DNA from 4 places in the Saliniramus sp. genome. Region 4 is predicted to be linked to each of the others. Evidence: predicted binding sites of a transcription regulator. Region 4 holds the regulator's gene; each other region holds the start of a gene.
The links. The regulator LexA, encoded in region 4, represses DNA repair genes until DNA is damaged. The targets are predictions, from matches to a motif close to TGTTCNNNNTGTGTTCNG.
Positions count from the first base shown of each region.

Region 1: VKP01_RS06390 (DNA recombination protein RmuC) is a predicted target of LexA. The motif match lies at 2,606-2,623, and genes of this name have one in related genera.
Region 2: VKP01_RS01625 (single-stranded DNA-binding protein) is a predicted target of LexA. The motif match lies at 2,508-2,525, and genes of this name have one in related genera.
Region 3: recA (recombinase RecA) is a predicted target of LexA. The motif match lies at 3,649-3,666, and genes of this name have one in related genera.

Region 1 covers NZ_DATGCW010000128.1:15-5,245, forward strand. The annotation lists partial or broken gene VKP01_RS06375 (four-carbon acid sugar kinase family protein) at 1-293, opposite strand, end outside; gene VKP01_RS06380 (cytochrome c family protein) at 430-816, opposite strand; gene hisS (histidine--tRNA ligase) at 986-2,512, opposite strand; gene VKP01_RS06390 (DNA recombination protein RmuC) at 2,646-3,755, shown strand; gene VKP01_RS06395 (GNAT family N-acetyltransferase) at 3,761-4,219, opposite strand; gene VKP01_RS06400 (cyclic nucleotide-binding domain-containing protein) at 4,224-4,667, opposite strand; gene VKP01_RS06405 (response regulator transcription factor) at 4,687-5,231, opposite strand, start outside.
Region 2 covers NZ_DATGCW010000033.1:75-5,943, forward strand. The annotation lists partial or broken gene VKP01_RS01615 (HAD-IC family P-type ATPase) at 1-621, opposite strand, end outside; gene VKP01_RS01620 (sugar kinase) at 849-1,820, opposite strand; gene VKP01_RS01625 (single-stranded DNA-binding protein) at 1,852-2,391, opposite strand; gene VKP01_RS01630 (alpha-glucosidase family protein) at 2,597-4,258, opposite strand; gene VKP01_RS01635 (PfkB family carbohydrate kinase) at 4,288-5,259, opposite strand; gene VKP01_RS01640 (ABC transporter substrate-binding protein) at 5,799-5,869, shown strand, end outside.
Region 3 covers NZ_DATGCW010000081.1:18,388-24,256, reverse strand. The annotation lists gene VKP01_RS03855 (methyl-accepting chemotaxis protein) at 1-1,285, opposite strand, end outside; gene VKP01_RS03850 (hypothetical protein) at 1,308-1,919, opposite strand; tRNA gene VKP01_RS03845 (tRNA-Pro) at 2,448-2,525, opposite strand; gene VKP01_RS03840 (RNA methyltransferase) at 2,607-3,413, opposite strand; gene recA (recombinase RecA) at 3,725-4,816, shown strand; gene VKP01_RS03830 (serine hydrolase domain-containing protein) at 4,985-5,869, opposite strand, start outside.
Region 4 covers NZ_DATGCW010000205.1:2,539-8,407, forward strand. The annotation lists gene VKP01_RS09395 (glycoside hydrolase family 65 protein) at 1-768, shown strand, start outside; gene VKP01_RS09400 (undecaprenyl-diphosphate phosphatase) at 891-1,757, opposite strand; gene VKP01_RS09405 (AMP-binding protein) at 1,789-3,408, opposite strand; gene lexA (transcriptional repressor LexA) at 3,639-4,466, shown strand; partial or broken gene VKP01_RS09415 (ComEC/Rec2 family competence protein) at 4,631-5,869, opposite strand, start outside.

The sequences.
Region 1 (5,231 bases), on a different contig from region 4:
GTCGAATCGAAGGTCGAGCAGATCTTGAACAGCACATGGCCGCAGCCGCCCGCGGCGAGCCAATCGTAAGCGGCGAGCGATTTCGACACCGCCTCCGCAGCGGGGATCGAGCGGCTCTTGAGCGCGACGACGACGGCCTCGACATCGTCCGGCAGCAGGCCCTCGCGGGGGATGCCGATGGTCTGGATGGTCTTGAGGCCCTGACGTGCGAGCGAATTCGCGAGATCCGTCGCGCCCGTATAATCATCGGCTACGGCGCCGAGCGCCAGCCCTGCGGATGCATCCTGCGCCACGCGCTTCTCCCCTTCCTCGCCGGCCCTTGCTGCGGCCTGTTCTGTATGACGACGTTAGCCATGAAAAAGGCCTGCCGCAACGTCACGGCAGGCCTGGATATGGCAGCTCCGCTCTTGGCGCGGATGCACGTTCGGATCAATCCGTGGTGCCGTCCTCGTTGAACTGCATCAGATAGGCCGTCAGATCGGCGATCTGCTGGTCGTTGCGCAGGCCGGCGAAGACCATGCGGGTGCCGGGAGTGACTTCGCGGGGATTGCGGATGTACTCGGCAAAATTCTCTTCATCCCAGACCTTGTCAATGTCGTCGAAAGCGGAAGAGAAGTTATAGCCCTCGACCTCACCTGCGGCACGCCCGAACAGGCCGTTCAACTGCGGGCCGACGGTGTGGCGGGCATTCTCGCCAACCATGTGGCAGGCGCGACACTGGTTGAAGACCCGCTGGCCGGCGGCAGCATCCTGCGCAGCGGCGGGGCTGGCGAAAGCGATCATCGGGAGTGCGGCGGCGGCGATGAGTAAACGCATGATTTTCTCCGGTTGTCTTTGTCTCGGCTCAGGCTTGTGCCAGGAATTGGGTGGTTCGCCGGGGGCGCGAGCGATTTTGTGGGCCCGTTCCACGACACTCGCACAGTCAACGCCGCGCGGCTGCCTTGGTTCGGACAAGTTTCAGAATGTGCAGTTTCTTTGATATAAATCAAGAGTGACGCGCGAGCACATCCCGCACCGCCTGCACGAGGTCCCCCTCCGCCACGGAGAACTGGGCCGGGCGCGCGGCGCGCCATTCCGCATTCGTCTCGATCGCGGTCGCCGCCTTCGCGCCCTCGATCAGATCCTTGATCTGCACTTCGCTGCGCGCGCGTTCATCCGAGCCCTGGATGATCACGCAGGGAGCACCGCGCCGGTCGGCGTATTTCATCTGCGCCTTCATGCCCGACGAGCCGAGATAGAGCTCGGCGCGGATACCGGCGCGACGCAATGCCGCGACGAAGTTCTGGTAATCGGCGATGTGCTCGCGCTCCATCACCATCACCACGACCGGCGCTTGCAGCGCCGTCTGCCTGAGAATCGGGCTGTCGACGAGTTGCAAAGCCGCGAGCAGCCGCGAGACGCCGATCGAGAATCCGGTTGCCGGAACCTGTTCGGAGCGGAAGCGCCCGACGAGCCCGTCATAGCGCCCGCCGCCGCCGACCGAGCCGAAGCGCACCGGCACGCCGTCCTCGTTCGTCACCTGGAAGGTGAGTTCTGCTTCGAAGACGGGGCCGGTGTAATATTCGAGGCCGCGCACGACGGAGGGGTCGATGATGACCTTGTCCGCGTATTCCGCCCCGGCGATGAGTGCTGCCATCTCGCGCAGTTCCGCGACGCCCTCGGCGCCGCGCTCCGAGCCTGCAATGACCGTGTCGAGATTGCCCAGCGTCTCCTGCGCATCAGCGCCACCGGCCGCTATGAAGGCGAGCACGCGGGCCGCCTGCCCCTCATCCAGCCCCGCACCCTTGGTATAATCCCCGCTGACATCCATCCGGCCCTCGCCGAGCAGGTCGCGCACGCCCTCGGCGCCGATCTTGTCGAGCTTGTCGATGGCGCGCAAAACCGTCAGCCGCTGGCCGGCCTTGTCGTCGCCGCCGAGCCCGATCGCTTCCATCACGCCGTCGAGAATCTTGCGGTTATTGACCTTGATGACGTACTGGCCGGCGAGGCCGAGCGCTTCCATCGTATCGGCGGCCATCATGCAGATCTCGGCATCGGCTGCGACGGAGGCCGCGCCGACGGTATCGGCGTCGAACTGCATGAATTGCCGGAAGCGGCCGGGGCCGGGCTTCTCGTTGCGGAAGACCCAGCCTGAGCGGTAGGAGCGGTAGGGCTTGGGCAACGCGTCGAAATTCTCCGCCACATAGCGCGCGAGCGGCGCGGTGAGGTCGTAGCGCAGCGAGAGCCATTGCTCGTCATCATCCTGGAAGGAGAAGACGCCCTCGTTAGGGCGGTCCTGATCGGGCAGGAACTTGCCGAGCGCATCGGTATATTCGATCAGCGGCGTCTCGACCGCCTCGAAACCATAGAGCTCGTAGACCTCGCGGATCTTCTCCAGCATCCGGTGCGACGCTGCGAGATCGCGCGGACTGCGATCGGTGAGGCCGCGCGGCAGGCGGGCCTTGAGCTTGTCGGATTTCTTCTTGTCGGCTTTGGATTTGCCGGCGGATTTCTTCTCGTCCGGATTGGACATCACGTGCGTTTTCCCAAAGATGCGAGACGGATGCGCGGGTGGTAGCGCGCGAACCCGGCAGCCGCAAGGCGGTTTCGTCGAAGACGTGTAGATTGTTCATTGTTTGTTCGGTTTTCTTGCTTAAACTGCGCGCATGAGCGAGATTGCATTCCGATTCGGCGAATTTGCCGTCACATGGCGCGAGGTGGCGCTCGCGGGGTTCTTCCTCGCCGTGCTGGTCGTGATACGGCTGACGCGCCCCGCCCGCGAGCGGCATCTGGCGCAACAGGTGGAGGAGATGGCGCGCGTTCAGGCCGAGATGGCCGGGCGCGTGCAGAGCTTCACCGACGTGTTCGGCGCCCGCCAGGGTGATTTCGCCCGCATGCTCGGGGAGCGGATCGATCGCGGGACGCATGTCCAGAACGAGACGCTCGGGCGGCTGAACGAACGGCTCGCTGTCATTGATGCCGCGCAGGCCAATCTTACGGAGCTGACGGGGCAGGTGGCCGGGCTGCAGCGCATCCTCTCCAACAAGCAGGCGCGCGGCGCCTTCGGGCAGGGGCGGATGGAGGCGATCGTGCGCGATGCGCTGCCCGCCGACGCCTATGCCTTCCAGCCGACGCTTGGCAACGGCACCCGGCCCGACTGTACCATACGCCTGCCGGGGGACCATCGCCCGCTGGTCGTGGATGCGAAGTTTCCGCTCGAGGCCTTTTCCGCCTTCCGCGAGGCGCGCGGGCCCGAGGCGCGCACGCGCGCCTCGCAGAAGCTGCGCGGCGATATCGGCACGCATATCAAGGACATCGCCCAGAAATATCTGATCGCCGGCGAAACCCAGGATGTGGCGATGATGTTCGTGCCCGCAGAGTCGCTGCATGCGGATCTGCAGGAGCATTTCGAGGATCTGGTGCAGCGCGCCTATCGCGCCCGGGTGATGATCGTCTCGCCCTCGCTGCTGGTCCTCGCCATCCAGGTCATGCAGGGGCTCGCCCGCGATGCGCGGATCCGGGAGGAAGCGCAGGTGATCCAGCGCGAGGTCGGGCGCCTCGTTGCGGATGTGACGCGGCTCGGTGAGCGGGTCGAGCGGCTTGACCAGCATTTCCGGCAGGCGCAGGAAGATGTCGGGCAGATACGGATCTCGTCGGAGAAAATCACCCGGCGCGGGCAGCGCATCGAAAATCTGGAATTTGCCGAGGAGGGGAGCGAGCAGAGCGACATGTTCAGCGCGCCGGCGGTATTGTCACGGGGGCGGCGCAACGGCTGAGGGGATCACAGGCTCTTTTCCATATAGACCCGCGCAAAGCCCTTCTCCCGGGTCAGCCCGGTCTCCCGATAGCCAAGGCGGGCATAGAGCGCGCGGTTCTCGTGCATTTTCTCGTGGGTGTAGAGCGTGATCATGTCATAATCTGCCTGCCGCGCGGCGTCTTCTGCGAAGGCCATCAGGGCCCGCCCGTAGCCGCGCCCGCGTGCGCGATCCGCCACGGCGACATTGTCGAGCAGGAAGCGTGCTTCATCGGCGATCAGCACGATGAAACCGGCCACGCCTTCATCGTCGCACAGGCAATGCACCCGCCCTGCCGCGATCTGCGCGGCGTAATCGTCGAGCATCGGCCCGGGTTTCTTACCGAGCCGCTCGATATAAGGACTGTAGGCCGCCTCGACGATCGCGTTGACGGCAGGGAGGTCGGCGGGAACGGCAGCGCGTATGGTCGGGAGTGGCTCGCTCATCAGGTCATCCAAACCGTCTGCCGATCCGCGCAAGCTCGCCGTTAAATGCGCCAAGCTCCTCCGCGAGTGCGGCATGCATGGAGGCGGCCACCTCCGGATATTCCTCAAGCACGCGCCTGATCAGGCTGACGGAGAGCCGCAGCACGACGGAAGGCGCCCGCGCCGTCGCGGTGGCCGGGCGATGCCCGCGTATGAACAGGGCCGTCTGGCCGATCAGATCCCCGCGCTTCGCGACCAGATCGGGTTTGCCGCCGCCCGTATCGAGCCCGATCTCGCCCTCGGTGACGATGTAGCCCGCATCCGAGCGATCACCCTTGCGAAACAGCACATCGCCCTGCCGCAGCCGGCGCTTGTCAGCCGCGAAGGCGAGCAGGCGCAGCGCGTCGCGTTCCAGCAGCCCCAGAAGCGGGGCCTGAGCCAGCATGGCGATGTCGTCGTCGAGCGACATGGGGTATCCGATCCGCCCCTCAGGGCACGAGCTTGTAACCGCCGCCCTCGGTCACCAGCAGCGAAGCGGAGGAGGGGTCCGGCTCGATCTTCTGGCGCAGGCGGTAGATATGCGTCTCCAGCGTATGCGTGGTGACGTTGGCATTGTAGCCCCAGACTTCCGCCAGCAATGTGTCACGCGGCACCACCTGCTGATCCGCGCGGTAGAGAAAGCGCAGGATGGCGGTTTCCTTCTCGGTGAGCTTCAGCTTGGAGCCGCTTTCCGTGACCAGCAATTTGGCGCCCGGCTTGAAGCTGTAGGGACCGATCTGAAACACGGCATCCTCGCTCGCCGCATATTGACGCAGCTGCGCGCGGATGCGCGCGAGGAGGACGGCGAATTTGAAGGGTTTGGGCACGTAATCATTCGCGCCGGCTTCAAGCCCCAGTACCGTATCCGAATCGGAGCCCTGCGCTGTCAGCATGATTATAGGCGAACGGAAACCGTGCTTTCGCATCAGTTTCACCGCCTCGCGTCCATCCATGTCGGGCAGGCCGACATCCATGATGGCGAGGTCGATCCGCT
Region 2 (5,869 bases), on a different contig from region 4:
CTGCGTCTGCAGGTTCCTGATCCTGATCAGCCGCAGATCGGCGGGCACACGGTCACCGGCTTCGAGATGGACGATATCGCCGGGGACGAGCTCCTCCGCGTCGATCTTGCGCTTCCTGCCCCCGCGCCGAGCGAAGGCGTCGCTGGAGAGGATGTCGCGTACGCTCTCCAGCGCCTGCTCGGCGCGGCCTTCCTGAATGAAGCCGATAATGGCGATGATCAGGACGACGGCAAAGATGACGCCGCTGTCGAGCCATTCGCCGAGCAGTGCGGTGATCACGCCGGCGACGAGCAGCAGATAGATGAAGAGATTGTCGAACTGGCTGATGAAGCGCTGCAACGTGGTGCGCTGGGCGCCCTGGGAAAGCTGGTTGCGGCCGAAGCTCTCGCGGCGCTGCGCGATCGCCTCTTGCGAAAGCCCCGCATCCGCATCGACATCCAGCGCCCGCAGCGTGTCATCGATGGACTCGGCATGCCATTTGCGCGCGTCGATATCCGTGCGCTCCGGATTGCCGTCGGCACCGGAACCGGTGGATCGTGGCGGTTGCCCGCTGTTGGATTCCGCAGCGATATGGGCTTGCTCAGGGGATTCCTGATCGGCATGCGCGGTTTTCTCGGACATGGGCTCTCCGTCATCAATCTGTAGCACGCTTGCTGCGAAGACGCGGCAGGGCGCGAAAGAGTTCCGCGATGATCGTGCGATCCGGCAACGGGATCCCGCGACGCGTGATCACACTTGCCGCATTGCACTGCAACATGCCACGCGCTGGCGAAGATCGAAAGTCGGCACAAACCCGGTCATCGCGGGTCGGCTCTGCCCGACCGCAACGCGGCCCGCTCGTCAGCGGCTCAGCCGTCCCCGTCAGCGGACAAAGCCGCGCGGGCAGCGTCAACCGCCCCGCGACCGGGCAAGGGCGCGATCGCGCCGTATCCCGTGGTCGACAGCGCGGCAGCAATACAGGCATAGTGCCCGGCGGCGAAAGGATCGCCGGTTTCCCCAAGATGCACCAGGAAGGCTGCATCGAAGGCATCGCCGGCCCCCGTCGCATCGCGCGCCGTGACCGGAAAAGCCGGGATGCGGCGGCGCGCATGCGGCGTGGCGATGATCGCGCCCTGCGCGCCCAGTGTCATCGCGACGATGGCGCAACCACCCTCCAGACAATGATCGACCAGAGCCTCGGGATCGCGCGTGCCGAAAATCTTCGCGGCATCTTCGTGACCGGGCAATGCGATGTCGCACAGCCGCAAAGCCTCACGGATGATCGCGCGGGCGCGCGGCAGCGGCCACAGGGCAAGGCGCAGATTGGTATCATAGGCGATGCGTGCACCGGCCTCGCGCGCCAGAGCCATGGCCTCGAAACCGGTATCGCAGGCCGCGAGCGAAATCCCCTGACTGATCGCCGAGAGATGCAGGAGGCGCGTGCGCGCCAGCGCGGCGCGGGCCGCATCGTCGAGTGCGTAGTGCGTTGCCGCCGAGGACGCGCGCAGATAGGCGAAGCGGTGCCCCTGTGCGCCGCCATGTTCAACGAGATAGGCCCCCGTCGGCGCCTGCGGATCGCGCCGCACGCAGGCCGTATCCACCCCTTCACGCGCCCAGAGCGCCATGATGTCGTCGCCGAAGGCATCCGCGCCGAGCGCGCCGAGAAAGCCGGTCCGTGCCCCGAGCCGCGCCGCCGCAACGGCGACATTGGAGACGTCGCCGCCGAAACCGCGCAGGCAGCGATCATCGCTTGCATCGGCGTTGAACTCGATCAGCGGCTCGCCGAGGGCGAGCAGATCGAAACGCGCGTCGCGATCAGCACAAGCACTCGCCGGTCCCATCGCTTACCTTCATGGCTGACCCGCCCGGATGTCAGAACGGGATGTCGTCGTCGAGATCATCGTAGCGCGAACCGCCGCCACTGCCACTGCCACCGGAGCCACCGCCGCCGGAACCGGCGCGAGCGGGACGGTTTTCCATCGGCGAGGAGCGACCGAACTCGTCGCCCCCACCGCCATAACCACTGTCATCACGCTCACCCCCACCACCGCCGCCGCCGCCGCGGGAATCGAGAATGGTGAGTTCACCGCGGTAACGCTGCAGCACGATCTCCGTCGAATAGCGATCGGCGCCGCTCTGGTCCTGCCATTTGCGCGTCTGGAGCTGGCCCTCGATATAAACCTTCGTGCCCTTCTTCAGATATTGCTCGGCAATGCGCCCGAGCGGCTCGTTGAAGATCACCACGGAATGCCATTCGGTGCGCTCGCGCCGCTCACCGCTCTGCTTGTCGCGCCAGGTCTCGGAGGTCGCGATGCGCAGATTGACGACGGGATCGCCATTGCCGGTGCGCCGCACCTCCGGATCGCGGCCCAGATTGCCGACGATTATGACCTTGTTCACGCTGCCCGCCATCCGAGCCTCCTTCGATCCGTTGACGCCTGTTACCTTCGTTCTGACGCCTGCCGCACCAAACGACAAGACGTCCCGGGCCCTGTCCCCATCGGAATTTCAAACCCGGTCCAGATTCATGTTCTGCATATGTTCGTTCCAATGGCAACCCCCGGACAGCCATGCGCCTGGCCCCGTCTCATCCCGGTGCAGCCAAAGACGTGCGCCGCTACGCCGGCGTCCGAAACAGTGCGACGCCGAACGGCGACAGGCCGAGACCGCCATCGGGCAAAGCCTGAGCCTCAAATCCGCGCAGCGCGACCGGTGCGCCCAATCCTTGGGGCACGGCGACGGCGAGACCATCCCGCGTCAGCCTCTGCGCCTGCGTGCTCAGATTGAACAGGCAGAAAATGCCCTCGCCGTCCTTCTCGCGCAGGAATGCGAGGATCGGTTCCGGCGCATCGAGAAAGCGCAGCCCGCCCTCGCGCATGGCCGGCTCGTTGCGCCGCCAGTGCAGGAAACGCCGCACCCGCGCGAACGCGGAATCGGGCTCCTCCACCTGCTGGTCGACCGCGCGCGAAAGATGCACGTGCGGGATCGGCAGCCAGGGCGTGCCGGCGCTGAACCCGGCCTGCGGCGCGCCCGCATGCCAGGGCATTGGCGTGCGGCAGCCGTCGCGCCCCGGCTGGTCGGGCCAGAACCGGATGCCGTAGGGATCCTGCATGTCCTCGGGCGCAATCACTGCCTCCTCAAGGCCGAGTTCCTCCCCCTGATACAGGCAGGAGCCGCCGCCGAGGCTGGTCACGAGCGCTGCGACGAGGGCCGCTCCGGCATCGGGGTCGGCTTCGAGTTGCAGCCGCGTGACCGCGCGCACGACGTCGTGATTGGCCAGCGCCCAGCAGGGCCAGCCCGTGCCGATGGCACCGCGGACCTCCTCCACCACCCGTCGGATCGCCTGCGCCATGAAGGGGGCGGAGAGCAATTCGAAGGAATAGGCCATATGCAGCCGCCGGCCTGCCTCGGTATAGGCGGCCGTGGTCGCCATGACGTCGCGGTCGGGCCCGATCTCGCCGAACATCGCCGCTCCGGGATAGCGATCGGTGAGCCTGCGCAGATCCTCCAGAAAGGCGAGATTCTCCGGGCGTGTCTTGGAATAGACGTGATCCTGATAGGCGTAAGGGTTTGTGCGCGCCAGCCCCGCCACGGCGTGCTCCTGCGGCAGGGGCGGATTGTCGCGCAGTTCCGCGTCGTGAAAATAGAAATTGACCACGTCGAGCCGGAACCCGTCGACACCGCGATCGAGCCAGAACCGGGCCACGTCGAGCGCGGCGTCACGAACCTCAGGATTGTGGAAGTTCAGATCCGGTTGGGAGGCGAGGAAATTGTGCAGATAATACTGCCTGCGTCGCGAATCCCATTCCCAGGCCGGCCCGCCGAAGATCGACAGCCAGTTGTTGGGCGGGGTGCCGTCCGGCTTGGGATCGGCCCAGACATACCAGTCCGCCCTGGCGTTGTCGCGGCTTGAGCGGCTCTCGCGAAACCATGAATGGCGGTTCGAACTGTGCGAGAGCACCAGATCGATGATCACGCGCAGGCCCCGCTCATGCGCCGCCGCGATCAGGGTATCGCAATCGGCGAGCGTGCCGAAGATCGGATCGACATCGCAATAATCGGCCACATCGTAACCGAAATCCTCCATGGGCGAGACGAAGAACGGCGAGACCCAGATCGCATCCGCACCCAGATCCGCCACATAATCCAGCTGCGCGGTGATGCCGGCGAGATCACCGATCCCGTCCCCGTTGCTGTCGAGGAAAGAGCGCGGGTAGATATGGTAGACCACGGCGTGGCGCCACCAGTTCGGATCCCTCGGACTCAGCTGTTTCGCCATCAGGCTGCCTCTTGCGCAATCAGATCCAGTTATGAAACGACCGCATCGCCAATATGTTGCATGATCGATGCGTGATCGGGCGGGTCGGCGCCGGCACGGGTGCAGGTCAGCGCCGCCGCGCTCGCGGCATAGGCGAGCGGGAAGCGCAGGGCATCCGCGCCGCAAGCCGCGAGGCCCGCGCGATCAAAGGGACCGTAGCGGGCTAAAGCCGCCAGAAATGCGGCGTGAAAACTGTCGCCGGCGCCCACCGCATCGACGACCGTCACCTGCGGCGGGCGCACGGTGAGGCTGAAATCACGATGATGCAGTCGCGCACCGGCCCCGCCCTCGGTGACGACCACGAGGGCGGGGCCGGCGGAGGCGTGATCGGCGAGCGCCCGCGCCGCAAAGCCATGCGCATCACCGTAACCCGTCGCGACATCCGCCGCGCTCGCCTTGACGATATCGGCCTTCGCCAGACAGGCCTCGAAGGCACCGCGCCAGACCGCGTCGGGGGGCGTGAGCGCCGAGCGCAGATTGGGGTCGAGGCTGATCAGCCGCCGGCCCGCTTCGCGCGACACGAGACGGCGCAAGGCGTCACCGGCGGGCTCCAGCGCGATCGGAAAGGAGCCGAGGACCAGCGCCCGCACGGGTGAATCATCGCAAAGCATCAGCGCATCGGCGGGCAGGTCCAGATCGGCCACCCGGTCGCCGTAGAACCCGTAAGCCGGCTCGCCGGTGGCATCACGTGAAACGGCGACGATACGCGTGGGATGGACGCTCTCGGTCGCCGATGCCGGCAACACGCCTTCCGCATGCAGGCGCGCGCGCAACCACCGACCGAACACGTCTGCGGAGAGACCGCCGAGATAGCCCGCCGCGATACCGTTCTCGGCGGCAAGGCGCGCGAGGCCCACGGCACAGTTGAAAGCCGATCCGCCCGGCACCGGTTGCGCCGCGAGCTCCGCGCCTTGCGGATCGACGAGAAGATCGACCAACGCTTCACCACATACGAGAATCATGGTTGTCCGAATTGCAAGCGATGCGGAAGCGACCGACCGGAAAGGCGATCTGCGGAAAGCGGGCGCGACGCGGCAGTGATCACGCCATTGCGCCATGAGATTGTGCATGCCCGATGCCGGGTCGCAAGCGCCATGCGGCGATTAGAAGAAATTTTTCATTGTCCTGCAATGCACAATAATCACCCCCATTAAAGAGGACGGAAATCAGATTCCAGGAGCTCTGCAAAGCTTGTGAATCCGGAAATGCGAGAGTATTTTGCAGCGCACACAAAAATCGATACAGCATACTTTGGCACAAAACGGTCTATGCGTGAGCCTTGCTGATACCGGCCATGCTTGTCCGATCACCCAAGCCTGCCGACCGCTTCAATACAGGGCTCATGATATGCGAATATATGTAAATACGCATTGCCGCATTGACACGCGTATCGCGATGGGTGAGCCTAAGGACAATCTAAAAGCAGTTGTTTCCTGATCGGGAGTGGCGGGGGTTGCCCGATCTTCCCAAGGAACCGACTGAGAACCAGGGAGGTTGGTGAATGAAACGCAAGCTTTGCGCCGGCGTGGCGCTCGCAGCAATCATCGGCGGTGGCGCTGCTTTCTCCGACGG
Region 3 (5,869 bases), on a different contig from region 4:
CGAAACCCTTTCCGGCCTCGCCCGCCCGCGCAGCCTCGATGGTGGCGTTCAGTGCGAGCAGGTTCGTCTGGGCCGCGATCTCGGAGATCAGCCGGGTGACGTCGCCGACACGTTCGACCACGCCGTTGAGGTTCGATACGGCGGCCGTCGAACGCTCGACATCGTCTGCCGCACCGACCGCCATTTCAGAAGACGCATTGACCTGGCTGGTGATCTCGCCGATCGAGGCCGACATCTCTTCCGCTGCGCTGGCGACGCTGCGCACGTTGACCGAGGTCTCCTCCGAGGCCGTGGAGGCGCCGATCGCCTGCTCCGTCGTTCTTGCCGCGATTTCGGAAAGCGCCGCCGATGCTTCCCCGAGCCGTGCCGTCTCCGCCTGCATCTCATCCGAGAGCTGCAGCACGGAGGCCTCGAATTCGCGGGCCAGACGCTCCATTTCCTCGCGACGCGTCCGTTCTGCCGCCGCACGCTGATCAGCCGTTTCAGCTTCCAGAACACGCGTGCGCTCGAGGTTTTCGCGGAAGACCTGGAGCGCCTTGCTCATCATGCCGATCTCGTCACTGCGCGCGCTGACATTGGGTTGCACATCGAGATCGCCGTTGGCAAGACGCTGTGTGGTATCGGCCAGACGTGCGAGCGGACGCGAGATCGTCGCGAAATTGAGATAAGCAAAGCCGATCGCAACAAGGGCAATCAGCAAGGACGCGCCGATTCCCATGCCCTTGACGACGGCAAGTGCGCGCTGCTGGGCTTCGACGAGCGCGGCGCTGACGGCGGCGATTTCAGCCTCGACCATGCCAACATCCGTGCGCATCTGCTCGAAACGCGCCTCGGCATCGACGGAGCCGGCGACTGCGCGCGCCAGATCAACCGTCATCGGATCGCGCATGCGCTCGATTTGCGGGGCGACATAGTTCTCGCGCCAGGAATCCCAGCTGGCTTTCGCCTGCGCCACCGGTCCGGCGAGTTGCGGATCGAGTGCCTGCGCTCCTTCGGCGAGGGTTTCGAAATCGGTCTGTATCTCGGGCACACCGGCTTCGAAGGCAGCGAGGCGGCTGCGGTCGCCGGTCAGAATGAAGCTTTGCAGAGAGAAAGCCTGACTCATGATGGCCCCCTCGACCGTGCGTCCCTCGACCATTAGAATGTTTGCTTCCGTCGCCTGCATGATGGCGCGTTCGGCAACACTTGCGCGATCGAATGAGATGATGCCGGCGATGATGCCGACGAGCGCCAGGCCGAGGAAGGCGGCGAGGCCTTTTTTGGTGACGGAGAGATTATTGAACATTACGACATGCCCCTCGGCTGGTTCAGCCGCCGATGACGGCCTGGCGCCGCATCAGCTCGGTCAGGTTGATTTCGATGGTGGCGGCGCCGACGGCCTGGTTTCCGCCTTCATCCGCGATCGTCAGATTGAGCTGGGCGCGCCAGATATTCAGCTCCCCATCCCACTCGGCTTCGTCGATGAAGACCGCGTCCGCACCGAGCGGAAAGGTTTTTTGAAACTTCGCCTCGTCGCCCTGCCAGTAATCTGATGTGATTGCGCTCTGGCCGACATTGAGGCCTTTATCATCCGTCACGAATACTTCGTAATAGAGCCCCTGCGCCTGTGCCTGCACACGGGTGAGATAGACCGACAGGGGCGAGGAAAGCGTTGCCGCGATGAGCGGCATGTCCGCTGCATCGCGTTCCGCGACCCATTGTTGATCAAGGGCCTCGACCCGGGCCGAATCCACATCAGCGTACCGGGCGTTCTGACTCTGCACGGACAGGCGCACGATATCCGTTTCGAGCCAACTGCGCACATCGTCAATGACGGCGGAGTCGATCAGGCGCGCCGCATCGGGTGGTGCGCCCTGTGCTACGGCCGGGAAAGGCGCCAGGGCGGTCATGGCGAAAGCAGCGAGGATGTTCCAACGCATTGATTATCTCCGGATGTCGAAACTCTGCGACATCTTGGGAAGCGGAGCATAAAAAACAGTTAAATATGTCGTGGTGCCAAATAAAAGAACTGAAGATGGCGTAATTTGAAAAAGGCAAAACCCAATCATTACGATGTTTTTATTTTCAATAAGAAATCCGAAATTGCAATTCAGCAAATCTTTCTATGGAATTATAATCGATAATAATAAAAATCAGCATCTCTTAATGGCCAAATCCCGAGCGAGAAATCTTGCGTGGCCACGCTGTTCCCGCATCCACCCGGATCTGCGCATCGCGCAACGATCGCCCGCGCTGATTGCGCCGATGACTGGTCTGCAAAAACGGAACCGCAATCTGCGGGTTCCGACAACACGGAAAACGGTACTGGTCTGACTTCAGCATCATCTCCGGCAAACCCTTGCCGGGTGACCAGGAAGCCATGCCGTCAGCAGCGTCGGCTGCGTACCTGGAAAACGTCGAAGCAAGCCGGGCAGAGCCGCTCTGCATCACGAGGCTAATTTGATGAATGGTCGGAGCGGCAGGATTTGAACCTGCGACCCCCAGTCCCCCAGACTGGTGCGCTAACCGGGCTGCGCTACGCTCCGTGACCTTGCGGGTGGGGGTGATCTAACCGTCCCGATGCGCGAGCGCAAGCCTTTTGTCGCCCGGCACTGTCGGGAAATCGATCACGCCTCGTCCGGCGCCGGGGCCTCGTCGCGGCCCTGCGCTTCATCACGGCGGCGGCGCAGGATCAGGGCGCGCATGGCGCCCCGCAGGGTGCGCACATCCTGCTCGGTGAGATCGCGGCGCAGGAAGACGTCGCGCAGGTTGCGCATCATCGAGGGGCGCTTGTCGGGCGGGAAGAATTCGACCCGGTCGAGTTCCTCCTCCAGATAATCGAAGAACGAGGCGGCCATGGCACGCGGGGCGCGCGGGGAACGGATCTCGCCCTCGAAGGGCAGCGCCTCGCCATGGGCGGTGCGAAACCATTCGTAGCCTGTCAGCAGCACCGCCTGGGCAATGTTGAGCGAGGCGAAAGCGGGATTGACCGGGAAGGTCGTGATCGCATCGCACAGGGAGATCTCGTCATTGTCGAGGCCCGAGCGCTCACGTCCGAACAGGATTGCGACGCGCCCGCCGGCGGAAAACTCGGCTACGGCCTCGCGCATGCTCTCCTGCGGCGAGAGCACGCGCTTCATCTGGCCACGCTCGCGGGCCGTGGTGGCGAACGCGAGGGTAACGTCGTGAAGTGCGGCGGTGACGTCGTCGAAGACTTGCGCGGCATCGACGATATGTAGCGCGCCGGAGGAGGTGGCGCGCGCCTTTTCGCTCGGCCAGCCGTCGCGTGGTGCCACGAGGCGCATCTCGGTGAGCCCGAAATTCGCCATGGCGCGGGCGGCCATGCCGATATTCTCGCCCAGTTGCGGCTCCACCAGCACCACGATCGGGCCCTGCCCCGATTCGAAGGTGATGCTGCGATTCGTTCCAGACATTTCCCGTCCTCTCCTGTCGCGCTGCCGGCAGCGTCCGCGCCAAAGTTGTTTAGACGAGCAAAGCCACTCTGCCTAGCGTCGGTGGCGCGTGATTTCCTGTGGAGAAGACGGCGCGCCACCGGCCGCCCGACCGAAGCGGAGGCAGGCTGGGCGCGGTTGCGGGGAGCAGGAAGTCGCCTTGATATATATAAGGAAAAATCAAATTGTTTGATGAATGTTCTTTTTTCTTGTCAGCGGGAACATAACTGGTACATTAAATTGAAACCCGCGTTGAGTTCATTGGCTCACCCATGCAATAAGGAAAGCCCGTCATGGTTCAGTCCGCATTGAGACTGGTGGAAGGTTCTTCCATGGATAAAGACAAGACGAAGGCGCTGGATGCGGCGCTTTCCCAGATTGAACGCGCATTCGGCAAGGGCTCGATCATGCGCATGGGCAAGGGCCAGCAGCCCGTGGAGATCGAAACGGTCTCGACGGGGTCGCTGGGCCTCGACATCGCGCTGGGCGTCGGCGGCCTGCCGCGCGGGCGTGTCATCGAGATCTACGGGCCGGAATCCTCGGGCAAGACGACGCTCGCCCTGCATACGATCGCGGAGGCCCAGAAGAAGGGCGGTGTCTGCGCCTTCGTCGATGCCGAGCACGCGCTCGATCCGATCTATGCCCGCAAGCTCGGCGTCAATCTGGACGATCTGCTGATCTCGCAGCCCGATACCGGCGAGCAGGCGCTCGAGATCGCCGATACGCTGGTGCGCTCGGGCGCGGTGGATGTGCTGGTCGTCGATTCGGTCGCCGCGCTGACGCCGCGTGCCGAGATCGAGGGTGATATGGGCGATGTCCAGCCCGGCCTGCAGGCCCGCCTGATGTCGCAGGCCCTGCGCAAGCTCACCGGCTCGATCAATCGCTCGAAGACCATGGTGATCTTCATCAACCAGATCCGCATGAAGATCGGTGTGATGTATGGCAGCCCGGAGACGACGACGGGTGGCAACGCCCTGAAATTCTATGCCTCCGTGCGCCTGGATATCCGCCGCATCTCGACGCTGAAGGATCGCGACGAGGCGATCGGCAACAATGTCCGCGTCAAGGTGGTCAAGAACAAGGTCGCCCCGCCCTTCAAGCAGGTCGAATTCGACATCATGTATGGCGAGGGGATCTCCAAGGTCGGCGAGCTCGTCGATCTCGGCGTGAAGGGTGGCATCGTCGACAAGTCCGGTTCCTGGTTCTCCTATGACAGCCAGCGGCTCGGGCAGGGGCGTGAGAACGCCAAGACATTCCTCAAGGAAAACCCGGAAACCGCCGCAAAGATCGAGGCGACCATACGCCAGAATTCCGGCGTGCTGGCCGAACGCATCCTCGACGAGGCGGTGCCGAGTGCCGAGGATCTGGATGACGGCGAGGCCTGATTTCGCGGATGTGGCACGCCGTCAGCGTGACGAAAGCTGACGGCGTGCCGCCTCCGGAATCGCCGCACACGCGCGGGCTCGTCGCAACAACGCCGCCCGAACCGGGTCATTTTCCGTTTCTTCGCCGTCGTGAACGTGGCGCTTGCTTGCCGGCCTGCCGGCGCCCGCTCAGCGCATCGCGTCACGCACGACCGCGATCAAGCCGTCGATATGCGCCTTGTGGACCCAGCGGGCCACCATGACGAGATCGTTTGCGCGATCGATCCAGATGACGTTGTTGCCCGCACCCAGCGCGAAGACTGAATCATGGGGCGCGGAGGGATACAGCGCGCCATCGGTATTGAGCCACCACATGAATCCGTAGACCGGATACACCGGACAGGGCGTGAGCATCTGCGAGATCCATGATTGCGGCACCAGTTCCCGCCCCTGCCAGCACCCCTCGCCGGCGATCAGGAGCCCGAACCGGGCCAAGGCGGTAGTCGGGATCTGGAACCCCCCACCCCAGTGACTGCCCCCGGAGACCGATTCCATCGCTCGCCCGTCGATTTCGACGGTGGAATTGAAATAACCGTGCCAGATCCAGTCGCGCGCGCCGATCGGCGCCATGATCGCCGCGTCGAACACTTCCGGAAGAGGCTGCCGGAAGACCTGCATCAGCGACAGGCTCAGGCGGTTCACGCGCACATCGTTGTATTCCCAATGCTTACCCGGCGCGCTCAACGCGCGGTCATCGCCCTTGGCGGCATTGTTTGCGCCGGGCCCGGCCTGCCGGTTGCGATCGACGGAATCGGGCTTGCCCCAGAGCGCGCCTTCCCATTCACTGGTCTGCTGGAGGAGGTGACGCCAGGTTATCTGCGCGTTGTGCGCGCCGGCAAACCCGTCATCCAGGGCATAATCCGCGACGCGGTCGTCGATCGAACGGATCAGCCCGCGCGCGACGGCGAGCCCCGCCAGCACACCGAGAACGCTTTTCGCGACGGAGAATGTCATATCCGGGCGGTCGATATCGCCCCATTCTTTGACGATCCGACCACCCTTGAGCAACATGCC
Region 4 (5,869 bases):
TTCCACGATGACGGCATCATCAGCCAGTTCGAGGGCTATGACGATCTGGAAGAATTCGACTGGGAGGGCTACCGCGAGAAATACGGCGACATCCAGCGCCTCGACCGGATTCTGGAGGCGGAAGACGACGCGGTGAACCGGTACAAGGCTTCTAAACAGGCCGATGTGCTGATGCTGTTCTATCTGTTCACGGCGGATGAACTTTATCAGATCTTCGAACGGCTGGGTTATCCGTTCGGGCCGGAGCATCTCAGGCGCAACGTCGAATATTACATGGCGCGCACCTCCCACGGCTCGACGCTCAGCGGCGTCGCCCATGCCTGGGTGCTGGCACGTTCCGATCGCCCGCGCTCCTGGAAGCATTTCCAGCATACGCTCGACAGCGACATCGCCGATGTGCAGGGCGGCACCACGCCGGAAGGGATCCATACCGGCGCCATGGCAGGAACGATCGACCTCGTGCAGCGCTGTTTCGTCGGCATCGACATGCGCGGCAACACGCTGCATTTCGACCCGGCCCTGCCTGACGAGATCAAACGCATCCGGGTCCGCCTGCGCTATCGCCGGCAGGTGCTCGATGTCGACGTGAACCACGAAACACTCGTCATCGAGAGCCGGTCCTACAGCGCCAGTTCGATCAAACTCGCCTATCGCGGACATTACCGTGATCTGGCGCCCGGTGAAAGCTGCCGCTTCAGGCTGATCAAGCCGGATGAGCGTCTGCGTGACGAGAACCGGCGCAAGCAAGGCCAGCGCGCCGCCGAGTGAGCCGCGCGTTGCGGTTCAACGCCGGTGTCGACGCGCGAGGCTGGTGACGTCGCCTTGATCAAGGGGGCGCTCCCCGTGCTTCAGGGCAGCGGGGCGGGATCGTGCAGTGTGAGGCTCTCGCCTCACTTGCCGAATTCCACCACGCCGAAGGCGACGAGCAGGGCCATGCCCCAGAGATAGAAGGAGAAGTATTTCAGTTTGGCACGATAGAGCAGCTTCAGGACGATCTGGAGCGCGATCGTGCCGATGAGCGCCGAGACGACGAAACCGACGCTGGCGGCAGCCCAGTTGATGCGCAGCGCTTCGCCGCTGAGATACACTTCGGCGCTCTGGACCAGCGTCGCGGCGAGGATGGTGGGGAAGGCGATCAGGAAGGAATACTCCGCCGCACGCTTGCGCTTGAGTCCGACGAACAGCGCGGCGATGATGGTCATGCCCGAGCGGCTGATGCCGGGGATCAGCGCAAGCCCCTGGGCGAAGCCGATGGTGAGCGCCATGCCGATGCCGAGATCCTTCAGCCCGTAGCGGCGTGGCTTCAGCCGGTCGGTCAGCCAGAGCAACACGCCCGTCGTGGCCAGTGTGATCGGGATGATGGCCGGATTGGCGAAGACCCGCTCGAACATGTCGCGGAAGGTGAGCCCCATCACACCGGTGACAAAGACCGAGAGCAGCCCCATCGCCCAGAGCCAGACCAGGAAACGCGCCTGAGGCGAAGCCCGGCGCTCCAGCGCAATCTCGCGCGCGGCGATGATCGAGCCGCCGAGAAACTGTGCCAGCGTCTTGCGGAAGACCACGATGATCGAGACCAGCGTGCCGACATGCACGATCAGGTCGAACAGGATCATTTGCGCGCTCTCGGGCGGCGGCATCTGCGAGCCCTGCGCGATCAGGAAATGCTGGGTGAGCACGAGATGCGCGGTCGACGAGACCGGCACGAACATGAATACGCCCTGGACGATTCCAAGAAGCGCCGCTTCAAAAAGGGTCATACCGGCTCCGATCGGGCGCGCCCGCCCGCCCCTACATCATCGCGCGCAGCTTTCCCGCCAGCGCTTCGGTTCCGGCATAATCGATCTTGCCCGATCCGAGAACAGGAATTTGCGCCACCAGCACCGCGCGCGGCAGCCAGAGATCGGAAAAGCCCTTGTCGCGGCCATGCTCGACCACCGCTTCGCGATCGGCATCGGCTTTCTCCGTGACGAGAACGAGCTGCTCGCCCTTGCGCTCGTCTGCCAGGGCCACGACCACATGGGTGTCGTCGGGCCACAATTCCTGGATCATCGTCTCGACGGCAGCCAGAGAGATCATTTCGCCGCCGATCTTGGCGAAGCGCTTGGCGCGTCCGCGAATCGTGACGAAACCGTCCTCGATCAGGATGATGTCCCCGGTATCGTGCCAGCCGTCTTCCGGCGGGATCAGCCGCGTGGGATCATCCGGATCGATATAGCCGGCCATGACGTTGGGGCCGGCAATCGAAAGCCGTCCGCCGCGCTTGATGCCCTCCACGGGCGTCAGTTTCCAGCGGATGCCCGGCAGGAAGGGGCCGACCGAGCCGTGACGGTGACGCTGGGGCAGATTGCAGGCGATGACCGGGGCGCATTCCGTCGCGCCATAACCCTCGAGGATCATTGCGTCGTAACGCTTCCACAGCCGTTGCGTCTCCTCGCGCACACGTTCGGCCCCGGCGACGATATAGCGGATCGAGGACATATCGACATCGCCGGCGGCGCGGGCATAGCCCTGGAGGAAAGTATCCGTGGCGAGCAGGAAGGTCGCCTTCGCGCTCTCGATCAGCTTCGGCACCTGCTTGTAATGCAGCGGGCTCGGATAGAGGAAGGCGCGGATGCCATGGATCACGGGCAGGATCAGTCCCGCCGTCAGGCCGAAGGAATGGAACACCGGCAACGGGTTGAAGAAGATGTCGTCCCGGCTGAGCACGCCTTCGGCATGCTGCATCACCTGGCCGGCATTCGACAGAAGATTGGCATGCGAGAGCACGACGGCCTTCGGCTTGCCCTCGGAGCCCGAGGTGAAGAGGATCACCCCCTCGTCATCCGGTGTCGGCCCGGATCGCTTCGCCAGCGCTCCGGCGAACAGGCTCTCGGCTGCCGCGCGCGCCTTGTCGAGGCTGCTGACCTGATCGCGTATGTCTTCGAGATAGATCACCCGTCGCCCCGGCGCGATCGCCGCGAGAGCATCGTCGAGCTTGCCTTCGTCGATGAACTTGCGCGACGTGACGATGGTGCCGATCGCGGCGATCTCGCAGGCGGCTTTCAGATTGGCGGGGCCGGAGGTGAAATTCAGCATCGCCGGTACACGGGCGAAGGCGTGCAGACCGAAGAAGGTGACGGCCGTGGCCTGGACACTGGGCAGGAACACGCCGATCCGCTCGCCCGGTTGCGTATCCGCAACGAGCTTGCGCCCGAGGGCGAGCGCTCCGATCACGAGGCGGCTATAGGTCAGCGGCTGACGCTGGGCGTCTTCGAGGATGACGGTCTTGCCGCCAAAGGCGATTTTCGCGTCGACCAGCGCCTGAAACAGATGCCGGCGCACGGCAGCGGTGCCGGTGAAGGCGGGGGCGTCACCGGTCATCGGTGGGTCGAGGCTGATCGTGGCGGAGGCTGCTGGGCTGTCATTCATCCAACCAGAATAGAATCGAATGCGCATTCTTCAAAGCCGGAATGAACGCCTGCGTCGATGAAACTGGTGTGGCAATCAACAGAAGTGCAATCCCGGGCTGTTTCTGTTTTGTGATCTTGAATTGTTTTTCGCGAAAAATGCATAATATCGGGCAGGTGAGACTTGCGGAACACAGTGGGAACCCGTAATGTGTTCGTGATTTGTTTGATCTCGAATCGCAAGGCGGAACCATGCTCACGCGTAAGCAGCACGAATTGCTGACCTTCATCCATGAACGCATGCGCGAATCGGGCGTGCCGCCATCCTTTGACGAAATGAAGGATGCGCTGGATCTGAAGTCGAAATCCGGCATCCACCGTCTGATCACGGCGCTGGAAGAGCGTGGTTTCATCCGGCGGCTGCCGTATCGCGCGCGCGCGCTGGAAATTCTGCGCATGCCCGAGGCATTGCAGCGTCCGCTCGGTGGTGCCGGTTCCGCTGCCGGCACCGGGCGCGGTGGCTTCTCGCCCAGTGTCGTCGAGGGCGGCAAGATGGAAGGCGGCAAGGTCGAGGGCGGCACGGGAGCGGGCCACAAGGGAGCGGGCGACAAGGGGCGTGATCGCAACGATGCGCGGCATGGCAGTCTTGCGGATGACGCCGATATTCCCAATCCCCTCGCCGATGAGGATTACGAGCGTGCGGTGAACATCCCCGTCATGGGGCGCATTGCGGCGGGCACGCCGATTTCGGCGATCCAGAATCCGATGCATACCATCGCGGTCTCGCCCGATTTCATCACCGGCGGCGAGCATTACGCATTGGAAGTGCGCGGCGATTCGATGATCGAAGCGGGTATTCTCGACGGTGATATCGTCGTCATCCGCCGCCAGGATGTTGCCAATACCGGTGATATCATCGTTGCGCTGATTGATGCGGAGGAGGCGACCCTGAAACGCTTCCGGCGACGCGGCTCATCCATTGCGCTCGAGGCGGCGAATCCGGCCTATGAAACACGCGTGCTGGGGCCTGATCGCGTCCAGATTCAGGGGCGGCTGGTTTCGCTGGTGCGCCGTTATTGAGAGCAGCGCCCGCGCCGCCTCCGCCCGGGTAAGGGGAGGCGCCAGCTGATGAGCCCTTGTTCTACACGCTGATCCGGGCGCGTCGTGCTGGCGCGGCGCATGCCGCCCGCAGCTTCAGGGCTTCCGCCGATCAGGTTGGGTCGGATCGCGCGGTCGTCGCGGGCTCAGTCATCGGTGTTGCGCAAGAGCCAGGGGCGGGTTTCGTTCGCGCGGCGCACGCCCGTAAAGCGCCTGATCGGATCGGCATCAGGAGCGTCCGCAACGCTATCCGTCCCCACATCCGTCCCGGCTATGCCACCGCTACGGCCACCGTCAGGTCTCTTACCAAGCCTCTTACCTAGCCTCTCACCTAGCCTCTCACCAAGCCTATCCCCACGCCCGTCGCCGCGCCTCTCCCAGGTACTCCCCCCAGGCATCCCACCGGTCGTTTCCCGGATCATCCCTCGCTCCGGTTCTGTGTCAGCGCCTTGGCGTTCAACATCGCCGTCGAACCGCGCCACTCCCGCCGGCGCATTCCCGGAATCGGGATCTTCGGCCCCGGAACCGGCGATCTGCGGCTCGAATGGCTCTCCACTCTCCGCAGGTGCGTCCGGCATGGCCGCGAATTGCGTCGCATCCGCACCGAAATTCTCGGCGAAATGCGCACTGACTGCACCATGCCGCTGCAGCGTCATGCGATCGATCACGCGGGGCGCCGCGCATGAGGGCGGGGCTTCCAGCGGTGTGATGACGATGGCCGCGCGTGCGCAATCCTCCCTGAAGGCGCGCGCATCCATCACGAAAGCGACTGCATGCCCGCCGACCAGAGCCTTGGTGCAGCCGAGGGGATCGCAGTTCACGCCCGCATGCAGGGACGCGTCGGAGTCCTCCGGCGCATCCGTCATCAGCCGCGCATCGCCATCGGCCTTCAGCCATTGCGCGGTGACGAAGGTGCTCGGACGGCCCAGCAGCACGAGCCTGCCATCCGCGCCCCTGATTGCGGCGCCCGCACCGTTGCGATCGACATAGAGATCGGGCCGATCCGGTGTCATGGCGAGCGCGAAGCCGATGCCTGCCGGGATCACCGCCAGCCGTCGCAGCGGCGAGACGAAGAGCGTCGCCATGAGCAAACCGATCACCATCAGCGCCAGCGCCCCGTTGCCGAAAGCGGCGACGGGCAGGTTCGACCCTTCGAAACCGGCGACGAAATGGGCCACGTCGAGCACCCTGGCAATGCCGAAGCCCATCACCTGCCAGGCGAAATGGTCAAGGCCGAAGCCGATCAGGAATACGCCGATCACGCCCGCCGGCATCACCACGAGCGAGACGATGGGCAAAGCCAGGGCATTGCCGATCAGACCATAGGGATTGGCGATCTGGAAATGATAGGCGGCGAACGGGCCGGTTGCGATGGTCGCGATGAT